Regions from separate parts of the Citrobacter amalonaticus genome, predicted to be linked through region 1. Evidence: predicted binding sites of a transcription regulator. Region 1 holds the regulator's gene; the other holds the start of a gene.

What was found. The regulator PurR, encoded in region 1, represses purine synthesis genes. The targets are predictions, from matches to a motif close to CANGCAAACGTTTGCNTG.
Region 2: tusA (sulfurtransferase TusA) is a predicted target of PurR. The motif match lies at 2,131-2,148, and genes of this name have one in related genera.

The regions. Positions count from the first base shown of each region.
Region 1 covers NZ_CP014015.2:4,176,803-4,183,658, reverse strand. Annotated here, with positions in the region: gene AL479_RS20340 (C40 family peptidase) at 1-416, shown strand, start outside; gene sodB (superoxide dismutase [Fe]) at 543-1,124, shown strand; gene AL479_RS20330 (MFS transporter) at 1,171-2,337, opposite strand; gene AL479_RS20320 (YnhF family membrane protein) at 2,506-2,595, opposite strand; gene purR (HTH-type transcriptional repressor PurR) at 2,889-3,914, shown strand; gene punR (DNA-binding transcriptional activator PunR) at 3,911-4,843, opposite strand; gene punC (purine nucleoside transporter PunC) at 4,955-6,160, shown strand; gene cfa (cyclopropane fatty acyl phospholipid synthase) at 6,452-6,856, shown strand, end outside.
Region 2 covers NZ_CP014015.2:2,170,610-2,177,465, forward strand. Annotated here, with positions in the region: gene AL479_RS10400 (MFS transporter) at 1-600, shown strand, start outside; gene AL479_RS10405 (DcrB family lipoprotein) at 604-1,161, opposite strand; gene AL479_RS10410 (7-cyano-7-deazaguanine/7-aminomethyl-7-deazaguanine transporter) at 1,239-1,904, opposite strand; gene tusA (sulfurtransferase TusA) at 2,209-2,454, shown strand; gene zntA (Zn(II)/Cd(II)/Pb(II) translocating P-type ATPase ZntA) at 2,554-4,752, opposite strand; gene AL479_RS10430 (lysoplasmalogenase) at 4,829-5,455, opposite strand; gene AL479_RS10435 (DUF2500 domain-containing protein) at 5,597-5,956, shown strand; gene AL479_RS10440 (DUF1145 family protein) at 6,022-6,291, opposite strand; gene rsmD (16S rRNA (guanine(966)-N(2))-methyltransferase) at 6,281-6,856, opposite strand, start outside.

The DNA of each region.
Region 1 (6,856 bases):
AAGTGAAAGTGCAAAAAGCGACCAGTACGGCGATGAATAAACTAATGAGCCAGATTGGCAAGCCGTACCGCTGGGGAGGCACGTCGCCGCGCACCGGTTTCGATTGCAGCGGTCTGGTCTATTACGCTTATAAAGATCTGGTGAAATTCCGTATTCCGCGCACGGCAAATGAAATGTATCACCTGCGTGATGCCGCACCGATTGACCGTGAGGAATTAAAAAATGGCGATCTGGTGTTCTTCCGCACTCAGGGGCGCGGGACCGCCGATCACGTCGGCGTTTATGTCGGCAACGGCAAATTTATCCAGTCACCACGCAGCGGTCAGGAAATCCAGATCACGTCGCTCAGCGAAGATTACTGGCAACGCCACTACGTCGGCGCTCGCCGGGTCATGACGCCCAAAACCATTCGTTAAAACTTTACCCTGTTGTTAACGCAACAGGGTAAGTTCATCTTTTGTCTCACCTTTCAATTTGCTACCCTATCCTTACGCACAATAAGGTTATTGCGCGAAATACTATTAATAATAAGGAGAGAAGCAATGTCGTTCGAATTACCTGCACTACCGTATGCCAAAGATGCGCTTGCGCCGCACATTTCCGCCGAGACGCTGGAATATCACTATGGCAAACACCATCAGACCTATGTCACCAACCTGAACAACCTGATTAAAGGCACCGCCTTTGAAGGAAAATCGCTGGAAGAGATCGTACGCAGCTCGGAAGGCGGCGTGTTCAATAACGCGGCTCAGGTCTGGAACCACACGTTCTACTGGAACTGCCTGGCCCCGAATGCAGGTGGCGAGCCAACCGGCAAACTGGCTGACGCGATTGCCGCCTCTTTTGGCAGCTTTGCTGAGTTCAAAGCACAGTTTACCGACGCGGCGATCAAAAACTTCGGCTCTGGCTGGACCTGGCTGGTAAAAGGAAAAGATGGCAAACTGGCTATCGTTTCAACCTCCAACGCCGGCACGCCGTTGACCACCGACGCCACGCCGCTGATGACCGTCGACGTATGGGAGCATGCGTACTACATTGACTATCGCAATGCGCGTCCTGGCTACCTGGAACACTTCTGGGCGCTGGTAAACTGGGAGTTTGTGGCGAAGAACTTCGCTGCGTAAAAGTGATAACGCAGAAGGGACTCCCTTCTGCGTTTTTGTCCTGCCGTTAACTGGCGACACACACCTGGTCGGGTTGTTTTCTCGCCGAGACAAACACCAGCAGCAGCGCCATACCCGCCACAATCGCCCCCATCACCGGAACAAAACTGTAGCCCAACCCGCCTGAAATAACGGCTCCGCCCGCCGCAGCACCCAGCGCATTTCCAAGGTTAAATGCACCAATGTTCACGGAAGATGAGAGACCCGGCGCTTCATGAGCCACACGCATGACGCGCATTTGTAACGGTGGGACGACCGCAAAGGTCGCTGCCCCCCAGACCACCATGCTGACCGCCGCGCCCAGTTCATTCTGAGCCAGGAATGGGATCGCCAGCATAATCACCATCAGCAGCAGCAAAAATCCCTTCAGCGTGCCGTTAACCGAGCGATCGGCCAGTTTTCCGCCAAGGTAGTTGCCAATGGAGAAACCCACACCGATCAGAACCAGCATCCCGGTCACAAAAGCCGGCGTCGCATGGGTGATGCTTTGCAGAACAGGTGAAATATAGGTATAGAGCGTGAACATGGCGCCCGCCCCCAGTACGGTGGTCAGCAGCGCCGAGAGCACCTGAGGACGCATCAGCACCGCCAGCTCTTTTTTCACTTCCGGACGCGCCCCGGCACCGCCTTTTGGCAATGAGAAGAAGAGACTCAGCATCGAGATAACGCCCAGCCCCGCCGTCGCCATGAACGACATCCGCCAGCCGATGGTTTCACCCAGCCAGGTCGCCGCCGGCACACCGCCGATATTGGCGATGGTCAGCCCCATAAACATAGTGGCAACGGCGCTCGCCTGTTTGTGCTTCGGCACCACGCTTGCCGCCACCACCGAACCCAGGCCAAAGAATGCGCCGTGGTTAAGGCTGGTTAAAATACGTGACAACATCAGCGTGGTGTAATCCGGCGAAATCGCCGAGAGCACGTTACCGAGCGTAAAAATAGCCATCAGAAAAATGAGCGCATTACGGCGTCCGCGATGTGACAGCAACAGCGTCATCAGCGGCGCGCCGACCATCACGCCTACCGCATAAGCGCTAATCAGCATACCTGCCGCAGGGATGGACACATCAACGCCACGCGCGATGACGGGCAGCAGACCCATTGGCGAGAATTCGGTGGTACCGATGCCGAACGCGCCGATGGCCAGCGCCAGTAACGGATAATTAATTTTCATGCAGTGATGACTCCGGCTCTTCGCGACAGGGCGCGATGCTTAACTAAGAGTCAAAAGCATGACATCAATCACAAAAAAAGAGAAGTTAACAAAAATACAAAAGACTTTTGCAGATTCAATAACAATATGACAGGAGGTTCGAGGGAGCAGGAACTCCCCCGAGGGGGATCAGTGCAGTGCCGCCGTCAGGCCGCCCGCAACGATTAAAGCCAGAACAATAAACGTGGTCACTAATGAAAATTTCAGATCGGTGCTCATCAACTTTTCTCCTTTTTATTCCCACACAAAAAGTGATATAGCGCATTTTTACACACTTGAGTGTAAAAATCTCCCACGATTTAGAGTGATATGTGCTTTTAATACTTCCCCTTTTCGTAAAGATCAGACAAAATTCGACGCTTACTTGATTAGCGTACCGGCCATTGACCCCTTCCTGACGTTCCGTGTCGTTTCCCGGCGTGCCGCAGCCCTGATGTTGGGCACAGGATGAGTAAAGGCAAACGTTTACTTAGCGTAATTTAATGTTCAGGTTGGGTCTGGAGTGAGATTTAATGGCAACAATTAAAGATGTAGCGAAGCGCGCAAACGTTTCCACTACAACCGTGTCACACGTAATTAACAAAACGCGTTTCGTCGCTGAAGAAACACGCAATGCAGTGTGGGCGGCAATCAAAGAATTGCACTATTCCCCCAGCGCGGTTGCCCGCAGCCTGAAAGTCAACCATACCAAGTCTATCGGTTTGCTGGCGACGAGCAGCGAAGCCCCCTATTTTGCCGAAATTATTGAAGCGGTTGAGAAGAACTGCTTCCAGAAGGGCTATACCCTGATCCTCGGTAACGTCTGGAACAACCTGGAAAAACAGCGTGCCTATCTGTCCATGATGGCGCAAAAACGCGTTGATGGCCTGCTGGTAATGTGTTCCGAATACCCCGATCCCCTGCTCTCAATGCTGGAAGAATATCGTCATATCCCGATGGTGGTGATGGACTGGGGCGAAGCCAAAGCCGACTTCACCGATACGGTGATTGATAACGCCTTTGAAGGCGGTTATATGGCAGGCCGTTACCTCGTTGAGCGCGGACATCGCGAAATTGGCGTGATCCCAGGACTGATGGAGCGTAACACTGGCGCAGGCCGTCTGGCCGGTTTTATGAAGGCGATGGATGAAGCGCTGATTAAAGTGCCTGAAAACTGGATTGTACAAGGCGACTTCGAGCCGGAATCCGGCTACCGCGCTATGCAGCAAATTCTGTCGCAGGCGCATCGCCCGACGGCGGTCTTCTGTGGCGGCGATATCATGGCGATGGGCGCCCTGTGCGCCGCCGATGAGATGGGTCTGCGCGTCCCGCAGGACGTGTCGCTGATAGGCTACGACAACGTGCGCAACGCCCGTTTCTTTACGCCGGCGTTGACCACTATCCACCAGCCAAAAGATTCGCTGGGTGAGACGGCCTTTAATATGTTGCTGGACCGCATCGTCAATAAACGCGAAGAGTCGCAGTCTATTGAAGTCCACCCGCGCCTGGTGGAGCGCCGCTCCGTTGCGGATGGCCCGTTCCGCGACTACCGTCGTTAAGCCTCTTCTGCGGGAGTCTCATCTGGCTCCCGCAACCACTCTTTGTTCAGCGTTTCACTGTCTCCCAGATAATCCAGCAGCCAGATCAGCGCAGGTGACATATCATTCTGCTGCCAGGTCAGGCAACAGGCCGCATCCGGGAACGGGTTCTCCAGATTTAACACGACCCACTGCCCCTTGTTAAGATACGGCTTGGCGAAATGCGTCGGTACCATGCCGACACAGAGTCCGGCGCTAATACAGGTCGCGGAGGAATCCCAGTCCGGCACCACCACCCGCTTCTGGTTGTCCAGCAGCCAGGTCACGCGCTTCGGCAGAGTGCGGGACGTATCTTCCAGCACCAGCGACGGCCAGTTGCGCAACGTGTCATCGCTTAACGGCCCGCTCATAGCGGCCAGCGGATGCGTACTGGCAACGACGCAACACCAGCTCAGCTTACCCATATCGCGGAACGTGTATCGTCCTCCCACCGGGATCGCCTGGGTTGCCCCGATGGCGAGTTCGACCCGGCCATCTGACAGCGCGTCCCAGACGCCATTAAACACCTCTTGAAAGACCAGTAGCTCCACGTCATCAAAGTGGCGGTAGAAATCGACGATCAATTGCCGCGTGCGTTCCGGTCGCACGATATTGTCCACCGCGATGGGAAGTTGCCCACGCCAGCCGTTGGCGATCTGCTGACACTGCTGGCGCGTGATCTGCATTTTTTTGATGACAGAGCGGCCTTCTTTCAAAAACCAGGCGCCCGCCGGGGTTAACACTACATCACGATGGCGACGTTCAAAAAGCGGGACGGCCAGCCACTCTTCCAGTTGGCGAACCGTGTAGCTGACCGCCGAAGGCACCCGGTGCAACTCCTGGGCCGCAGAACTAAAACTCCCGTTGCGCGCCACGGCATCGACGACTTCCAGCGCATATTCTGACCACATAATCTGCCTACAAAATTTTTGAATGCAATAAACAAATATTACCGTTTCACAAGCCGAAATTCACTCCCTACACTCTGCGCCAGTGTGATTAATCAAAATTAGAGAACAACTATGCAACCAGGAAAAGGGTTTTTAGTCTGGCTGGCAGGGCTCAGCGTGTTGGGTTTTCTGGCAACCGACATGTATTTGCCCGCATTTGCCGCCATTCAATCTGACCTGCAAACACCGGCCTCTGCCGTCAGCGCCAGCCTGAGTCTGTTTTTAGCAGGCTTTGCCATCGCACAACTGCTGTGGGGACCGCTCTCGGACCGTTACGGTCGAAAACCGATCCTGCTGCTGGGCCTGTCTATCTTCGCTCTTGGCAGCCTGGGTATGCTGTGGGTTGAGAGCGCAACGGGCCTGTTAGTTCTGCGTTTTATTCAGGCCGTGGGGGTCTGCGCAGCGACCGTCATCTGGCAGGCGCTGGTCACCGATTACTATCCTTCGCATAAAATTAACCGCATTTTCGCGACCATCATGCCGCTGGTTGGGCTGTCCCCTGCACTGGCACCGTTATTAGGCAGTTGGATCCTGACCCATCTTTCCTGGCAGGCGATCTTTGCCACGCTGTTTTTCATCACACTGTTGCTGATGCTGCCCGCGCTGTTTTTAAAGCCCACCACCCGGGCTCGCGATGACAGCAACGACAAACTGACGTTCACCACGCTGCTGCGCGCGAAAGCGTACCGCGGCAACGTCCTGATTTACGCCGCCTGTTCTGCCAGCTTCTTTGCGTGGCTGACCGGTTCACCGTTTATTCTGAGTGAAATGGGCTACAGCCCGGCGGTAATTGGACTGAGCTACGTACCGCAAACCATCGCGTTTCTGATTGGCGGCTACGGCTGTCGCGCCGCGCTGCAAAAATGGCAGGGACAACAGCTCCTGCCCTGGCTGCTGGTTATCTATGCGCTGAGCGTGGTGGCAACCTGGGCGGCAAGTTTCATCCATCACATCACGCTTGCAGAGATCCTGATCCCCTTCTGCGTAATGGCGATTGCCAACGGGGCGATCTACCCGATTGTGGTAGCCCAGGCGCTGCGTCCATTCCCGCAGGCGACGGGTCGTGCCGCGGCCCTGCAAAATACCCTGCAATTGGGTCTGTGCTTCCTGGCAAGCCTGGTGGTTTCCTGGCTTATCAGCACACCGCTGTTGACCACGACCAGCGTAATGCTGTCTACGGTTGTTCTGGCTGGACTGGGCTATAAGATGCAACTGCAGCCTTCGAACGTCAGTGAGCAGCAGGATAATCGCGGGATTGCCCACAGCGAATCCCATTGATATCACTCATAATCACCGTTAATTAGTCGGCTAACAATTTTTGGTTGTATCATCGTTTTTTGAGGCCTATACTAAATTTCGGTTGTTAAAATTACGATAATTATTATGTGTTAACGGGAACCGGAGCGTTCCCGGTTCACCATGGATGGCCTTTTCGGCAAGGGGTCCTCCCTTCCTCTGTTCTACGTCGGATAATAGACTCGCGGAATGTTTCCGTGAGATTTCTCACAAAGCCCAAAAAGCGTCTACGCTGTTTTAAGGTTCTGATCACCGACCAGTGATGGAGAAACTATGAGTTCATCGTGTATAGAAGAAGTCAGCGTACCGGATGACGACTGGTACCGTATCACTAACGAATTATTAAGCCGCGCGGGCATCGCCATCAACGGCTCTTCACCCGCAGACATACGCGTCAAAAACCCCAATTTTTTCAAACGCGTGTTACAAGAGGGGTCGCTCGGTCTGGGTGAGAGTTATATGGATGGCTGGTGGGAGTGCGATCGGCTGGACCAGTTTTTTAGCAAAGTCCTGCGCGCAGGACTGGAAAACCAACTTCCGCACCATTTCAAAGATACCCTCCGCATCGCGGCCGCTCGTCTGTTCAATCTGCAAAGTAAAAAGCGGGCGTGGATCGTCGGTAAAGAGCATTACGACCTCGGTAACGATCTGTTCAGCCGTATGCTCGACCCGTATATG
Region 2 (6,856 bases), 2.0 Mb from region 1:
AAAGGGAAGCCTTTGCCGTTTCGTGCGGTGCTTGGACGCGTCTGGCTATACGGAATGGCGCTGGCGCTGGCCTCGGCAGGTTTCGGGGTGATCGCCACCTTTATCACCCTGTTCTATGACGCCAAAGGCTGGGACGGCGCGGCATTTGCGCTCACCCTGTTTAGCTGTGCGTTTATCGGTACGCGTCTGTTGTTTCCGAACGGCATCAACCGCCTGGGCGGTCTGAATGTGGCGATGATCTGCTTTAGCGTTGAGATTGTCGGACTGTTGATGGTGGGCGTGGCGATGGTGCCGTGGATGGCAAAAATCGGCGTACTGCTGACAGGAATGGGGTTTTCGCTGGTCTTCCCGGCGCTTGGCGTGGTAGCGGTAAAAGCGGTGCCGCAGCAGAATCAGGGCTCGGCGCTGGCGACCTATACGGTGTTTATGGATCTGTCACTGGGGGTGACGGGACCGTTGGCTGGGCTGGTGATGAGTTGGGCGGGGGTTCCGGTCATTTACCTGGCGGCGGCAGGGCTGGTGGCGGTTGCGCTGCTGTTAACCTGGCGGTTAAAAAAACGGCCTCTGCAGGAATCGCCAGAGGCCGTCTCATCATCCTGATGGTTACTGAATAACCAGCGTATTAATGATGTTTTCAGCGGCCGTTTGCGCTTTCTGCTGGTCGTCCGCTGGCAGTGTAATTTGCAGAGTCAGCAGTTGGTTATCGACTTTACCCAGCACCACAGAAGAGTAAGCCGTCTGGCCTTTCGCCGAGATGATGCTGTCTAACTGTTGCAGCGTGTGACCTTTCAGCTCGATGGATTTGTTGGTCACCACCTGCAACTGCGGGTCACGGCTGCGCTGCTGATCTTCAAGGCGTTTTGCCAGCACAGACAGCTCTTCGTTGGTGTTATCGCCGACGATAACAATCACCGCTTTCTGGCCGGTCGCGTCAGAGTAGACGTGCATATTGTTGGCCTGCGTACCCAGCTTGCCGCTCTGATCGGTCATATCTGCCGGCAGTGAGAAACTCAGTTTGCCATCCAGCAGAGAAACCGGCTGACCGGTTGCGTTGCTTTCTGCCGCCGTGCCTTCTGCCGGCGCTTTTGTATCACTATTATCACAGGCCGCCAGCCCCATAACCAGCAGGCCAATACCGACATATTTAACCAGATTACGCATTGACTTCTTCCTTTCGATAAACGGCCATAACGGCGCATCTGTTCATCTTATCACAACCCGGAAAAGGAACCTTTAGCTCAACTTGTCTGCATGACCGGGATTTCAGATTTATCTGCCAGTTTTTTCAGCAACATATTCAGCAATACGCCATACATCGGCAGGAAGAACAGGATGCTGATCAGCACTTTGAAACAGTAATCGACGATGGCGATTTCCATCCAGTGCTCGGCCATGAAGGCATCCGGACTGCGCCAGAACGCAATAAAGAAGAAAGCGAGGGTGTCGCTAACGTTGCCAAACAGCGTCGAGGCCGTCGGCGCCATCCACCAGCGGCGGTTCTGACGCAGGCGGTTAAAGACGTGCACATCAAGAATTTGTCCCAGTGCATAGGCCATAAAGCTGGCGACCGCGATACGGGCGACAAACAGATTGAAGTGCATCAGCGCGCCGAATCCCTGCCAGGAGCCCATATAGAACAGCGACGAAATCACATAGGAGATCAGCAATGCGGGCATCATCACCGCAAAGATAATTCGACGGGCCAATGGCGCGCCAAAAATTCGCACGGTCAGGTCGGTAGCGAGGAAAATAAACGGAAAGCTAAACGCGCCCCAGGTGGTGTGGAAACCAAAAATGGAGACCGGGAGCTGGACCAGGTAGTTACTGGAGGTGATCACCAGCAGGTGAAATAGCGATAGCCAGAACAACGCTTTTACGCGCTGCGAGTGTGTAAATGCATTCATGTTGTACCTTTTTAATTGATGATTGGGGTGAGGGAACCCAATTCGTGCTACACGCTATTGCATGGCCATTTTGCTCTCGGGCAGTGCTCGCGCTCCTCACGTACTACGTGTACGTTCCGGGCGCTGTGCGCTGGCCTCAAACAAACTGACTGCACCAATAACGCGTCTTCCTTTTTCAGGCCGCCGCATAATACTGCTTTGCGGTGGCATTGCAATGGCTATTTTTCACGCAATCGTTAACCTGATTGGCTTACTCCCGAACTGAGCGTAAACTACAGCCGTTTTTTTAGCGAATGAGACCACGATGAGCGATCTGTTTTCCTCTCCCGACCATACCCTTGATGCCCAGGGACTCCGCTGCCCGGAACCGGTGATGATGGTGCGTAAAACCGTACGCAACATGCAGACTGGCGAAACGCTGCTGATTGTGGCGGACGATCCGGCGACCACCCGTGATATTCCCGGGTTTTGTACCTTTATGGAACATGAGCTGGTGGCAAAAGAGACCGACTCTCTGCCGTACCGCTATCTGGTGCGTAAAGGCCAGTAATCTTGTTATGCCGGATGGCGCTAACGCTTATCCGGCCTGCGAATGACGAACAGCCTGTAGGCCTGATAAGCGTTAGCGCCATCAGGCGAGAAACAGGCTCTACCCTTTACGTAACAACCGCAGTGCGTTAGCGGTGACCAGCACCGTCGCCCCGGTATCCGCCAGCACCGCCAGCCACAGACCCGTTATTCCGAGCAGCGTGGTGACGAGAAATATCCCCTTCAGTCCCAGCGCAATGGTGATGTTCTGACGGATATTGGCGTGGGTCGCGCGCGCCAGTTGGATCATCTGCACCAGCCCCGTGAGGCGGTTATGCGTCAGTGCGGCATCCGCCGTTTCCAGCGCGACATCCGTCCCACTCCCCATCGCGATACCAATCGCGGCGGCCTTCATCGCTGGCGCATCGTTAATGCCGTCACCTACCATCGCCAGCGGCGACTGTTGATTCAGCACGGTGACCGCCTTCACTTTATCTTCCGGCAGCAGCCCGGCGTTAAACGTCAGACCCAGTTCGCCAGCAATGGCGGCCGCTGCGCGCGGGTTATCGCCAGTCAGGATCACGCCGTTCACACCCAGCGTGTTCAGTTCGCGGATGGCAGTGCGAGCATCGTCGCGCAGCGTATCCTGCAGGGCGATGACGCCGATCACGGTCTCGTTGCGCAGGACCAGAACGACCGTCTGCCCGGCACTTTCAAGCTGGTTAATTTCTCCGGAAAAGGCGTCGGCAGGACGTTTACCGGCAGCGCAAATCAGAACGCTTTCGCCATTCACCTGTGCTTCAATACCTGACCCTACCAGCGCCCGTTGCCCCTCGGCGGGCGGGATTGTTAGCCTTGCGGTTTGAGCTTCGCGCACAATGGCCTGAGCCAGCGGGTGCGTTGCGCCTTGCTCGACGGCTGCCGCCAGCGCCAGCAGTTCAGACTCACTGACGCCGGTGGCTGGATGAATCGCCGTGACGCGCGGCTTCCCGACGGTTAGCGTCCCGGTTTTATCAAAGGCGACCTGGGTAATACGGCCCAACTGTTCCAGCGCCGCGCCGCCTTTAATCAATGCCCCGCGACGGGCCGCTGCCGCCAGTCCAGAAGTGATGGCCGCAGGCGTGGAGATGACCAGCGCACACGGACAGCCGATCAGCAGCAGCGTTAACCCTTTATAAATCCACTCCTGCCAGGAGCCGGCGAACAGCAGCGGCGGGACGAGCGTCACCAGCAGGGCGACGGCCATAATCGCAGGCGTATAAATCCGGCTGAAGCGGTCGATAAAACGCTCGATTGGCGCACGACGCTCCTCGGCCTCTTCGATTAACTTCAGAATGCGGTCAATCGCGCTGGCGCCTGGTTCAGAGAGCACTTCCAGCGTGACGAGACGGTCCACGCTGGTCGCCCCCGCCGGGACTTTATCACCGGTGGCGCGTTCCACCGGGATCGATTCTCCCGTCAGCGCACTCTCATCAAAACTGGCAAAACCAGAGACCAGTTTACCGTCGGCAGGCAGACGTCCCCCGGCAGCGACTTCAATGATGTCGCCCGGTTGCAGGGTGTTGATTGCCACCTCTTCGCGTACGCCATCGCGCAGACGCGTCGCGGTTTCTGGTTTCAACGCCATCAGCGCGCTGACCCCTTTACGGGCACGACTGGCGGCCCAGCCTTCGAGGCGTTCGCCAATCAGGAACAGCAGCAACACCATTGCCGCTTCTGCCGTGGCGCCGATGAACAGCGCCCCGATAGCCGCGACGCTCATCAGCGTTTCAATGGCAAACCAACTGCCGCTTTTAATCAGACGCAGTGCCTGGCGGGCAATCGGGAACAGGCCGACCAGCGTCGTGGCGATAAATGCTAACTGGCCAAACGGGTGGTTGAACTGCTCCAGTCCCCAACTGAGCGCCATCATGACGATCAACGTCAGCAGCGGCAGGTTCTCTTTAAAGCGGGATTCAGGAGCCTCTTCCTTCGCCTGTTCATCGCGTAGGGTGTAACCCGCTTTTTGCACCGCGTGCTCGATTTGCTGGCGGAGATCGCCGTTGCTGTCGACGACCAGCTTCTCGGTGGCAAACAGCACCTGGGCCTGGTTGACGCCGCTGACCTGGCGCACTGCATTTTCCACTTTGCGGGCACAGGCGGCGCAGTCCATTCCGGACACTTTCCAGCTGTAGCGGGTGCCTTTTACCGTATCGACAACGGATTCAGGGGGAGAGCATGTACCTTCGCAGCAGCAGTCATCGGACTTCTGCGGCGAGGGAGCAGGCTTAAAAGATGAAAATTGTGGGGCTTTTTTGCCATCGTGAGCAGGTATCGACATGGCATCCTCCGGTTGATGATAATTTTCTCATTAACCGGAGGATACACTCTGGAGTCGACTCCAGAGTCAAGCGTTATTAGAGATAAAGCGAACGGACGATCAGGAAGTGTCCGGCAAAGTAGCAGGCAGCAGCGATGGCGTTGTCCGCGCGGAAACGACAGCGGTAATGACTGCCCAGCCAGACGATGTTGCCAATGAACAGCAGCGACGCGCCCAGAAACGCCGACAGCGCAGGCGAGGTGGGGCGGAAAAACCACAGCTCACCAGCCAACCAGACCATAACCAGCGTCATGGCGATAAAGGTGCAGACCGGCCAGCGCAGCTCTTCGAGGCGTGTCCAGATCACCGCAATCAGCAGAGCGCCCAGCACCATCAGCACCAGCGGCAGCGGCCAGAAGAAAGAGAGCGTCATCTGGCTGGCAAAATAGATGGTGTACAACAGGTGCGAGAGGAAAAAGGCGCCAATCGCATAGAGCAGTCGCTGACGCGGCAGTAATGTCAGCGCATCGCCAACCAGTGAGGCGCAAAGACCGGCCAGTACCAGATAGCTCACCGCATTAAACATCGGCGCCTGCCAGGCCAGTAACAGCAGGAGTAATAAGGTGACGGGTTTAAAGACCCAGCGTTGCCAGACGGGGCCACGGTAGGAGGCATCCACAAATAACCACGCGGAAAGGCAGACAGCGATAAACGACCAAAGCATCTTAGTTCCTTGAATTCGTTATTTTTTCGTAAGCGGTATGCTCACAACCCTGCTGTTCAGTGTAGAGGTCGCGACCACCTGATGACAACACCATAACGGGCAGGGTATGCTTATTTCCGCATTTTCTGATGGGTTATCAATATGAGTAAGCCGCCACTTTTCTTCATTATTATCATTGTGTTAATCATTGTTGCAGCCTCGTTTCGCTTTATGCAACAGCGGCGGGAAAAAGCCGATAACGAGGCGGCGCCGCTCCGGCAAACGCAGATGGTGGTCAGTAATAAGCGTGAAAAACCCATCAATGACCGACGTTCCCGACAGCAACAGGTCACGCCAGCGGGAACCAGCATGCGCTATGAGGTCAGCTTTAGGCCGCAGAACGGTGGGCTGGAAAAAACGTTCCGCCTTAACGCGACGCAGTATCATGCGCTGACGGTAGGAGAGAAAGGGACGCTGAGCTACAAAGGGTCGCGCTTCGTCGATTTTGTTGCTCAGCAATAAGACGGGAAACCGCTCGCCTTTGCAGGCCGGATAAGCGAAGCGCTATCCGGCACTTTCATGCAGCATTACTTTTTGACGTTAAACTTCTTCTGCCAGACCAGCAGCTCAAACACGCCAAACAGGAAAATACGGACTTTCTCGCCGGTGGTCATTTGCGGTCCGTCTTTGGGCAGAGTGGACTTCAGCAGCGCCAGCTGCATGCCGTGCATCAGTACCATGAACACGAGGGCGACGTTAACGAAGATGTTGAGCGGTCGCGGGAAGGGTTGCACCAGGTTTAACAATAAGAATGCCCACACGCCGAGCATCAGTAGTCGACCAAGATTAATCAGCATCGCTTTCTCCTTGTGCTTCGCGTTGATACAAACGGTACGCGACCTGCCCGGCGATTTTTTCCCGGTACAACGACCAGTTCGTCGGCACGGGCGGCAGACCGTTTTCCACTTCGCTTTCCACGTAAACCCAGGCAACATCCGCCAGCCAGCCGTGAGTTTCCAGCAGGCTTAAGGTCTCTTCCAGTAACCCTTTACGAAACGGCGGATCGACAAACACCACGTTGTGCGGCGTGCCCGACTGCGCCAGGAATGTCAGGGTATTCGTGTTAACGACTTTTGCATTCCCTGCTTTCAGCGTAGCCAGGTTCTTTTGTAACTGCTGAGAGACCGCGCGATCCATCTCCAGCAGCGTGGCGCCAGCGGCATAGCGTGATAGCGCTTCCAGCCCCAGCGCGCCGCTTCCGGCGAAACAGTCCAGACATTGGGCCTCTGGCATCACCGGCGCCAGCCAGTTAAACAGCGTTTCACGCACGCGGTCCGTTGTCGGGCGTAGACCGGGGCTGTCGGGGACCGGGAGTTTGCGGCCGCGCCATTGTCCGCCAATAATGCGGATTTGGCCGCTACC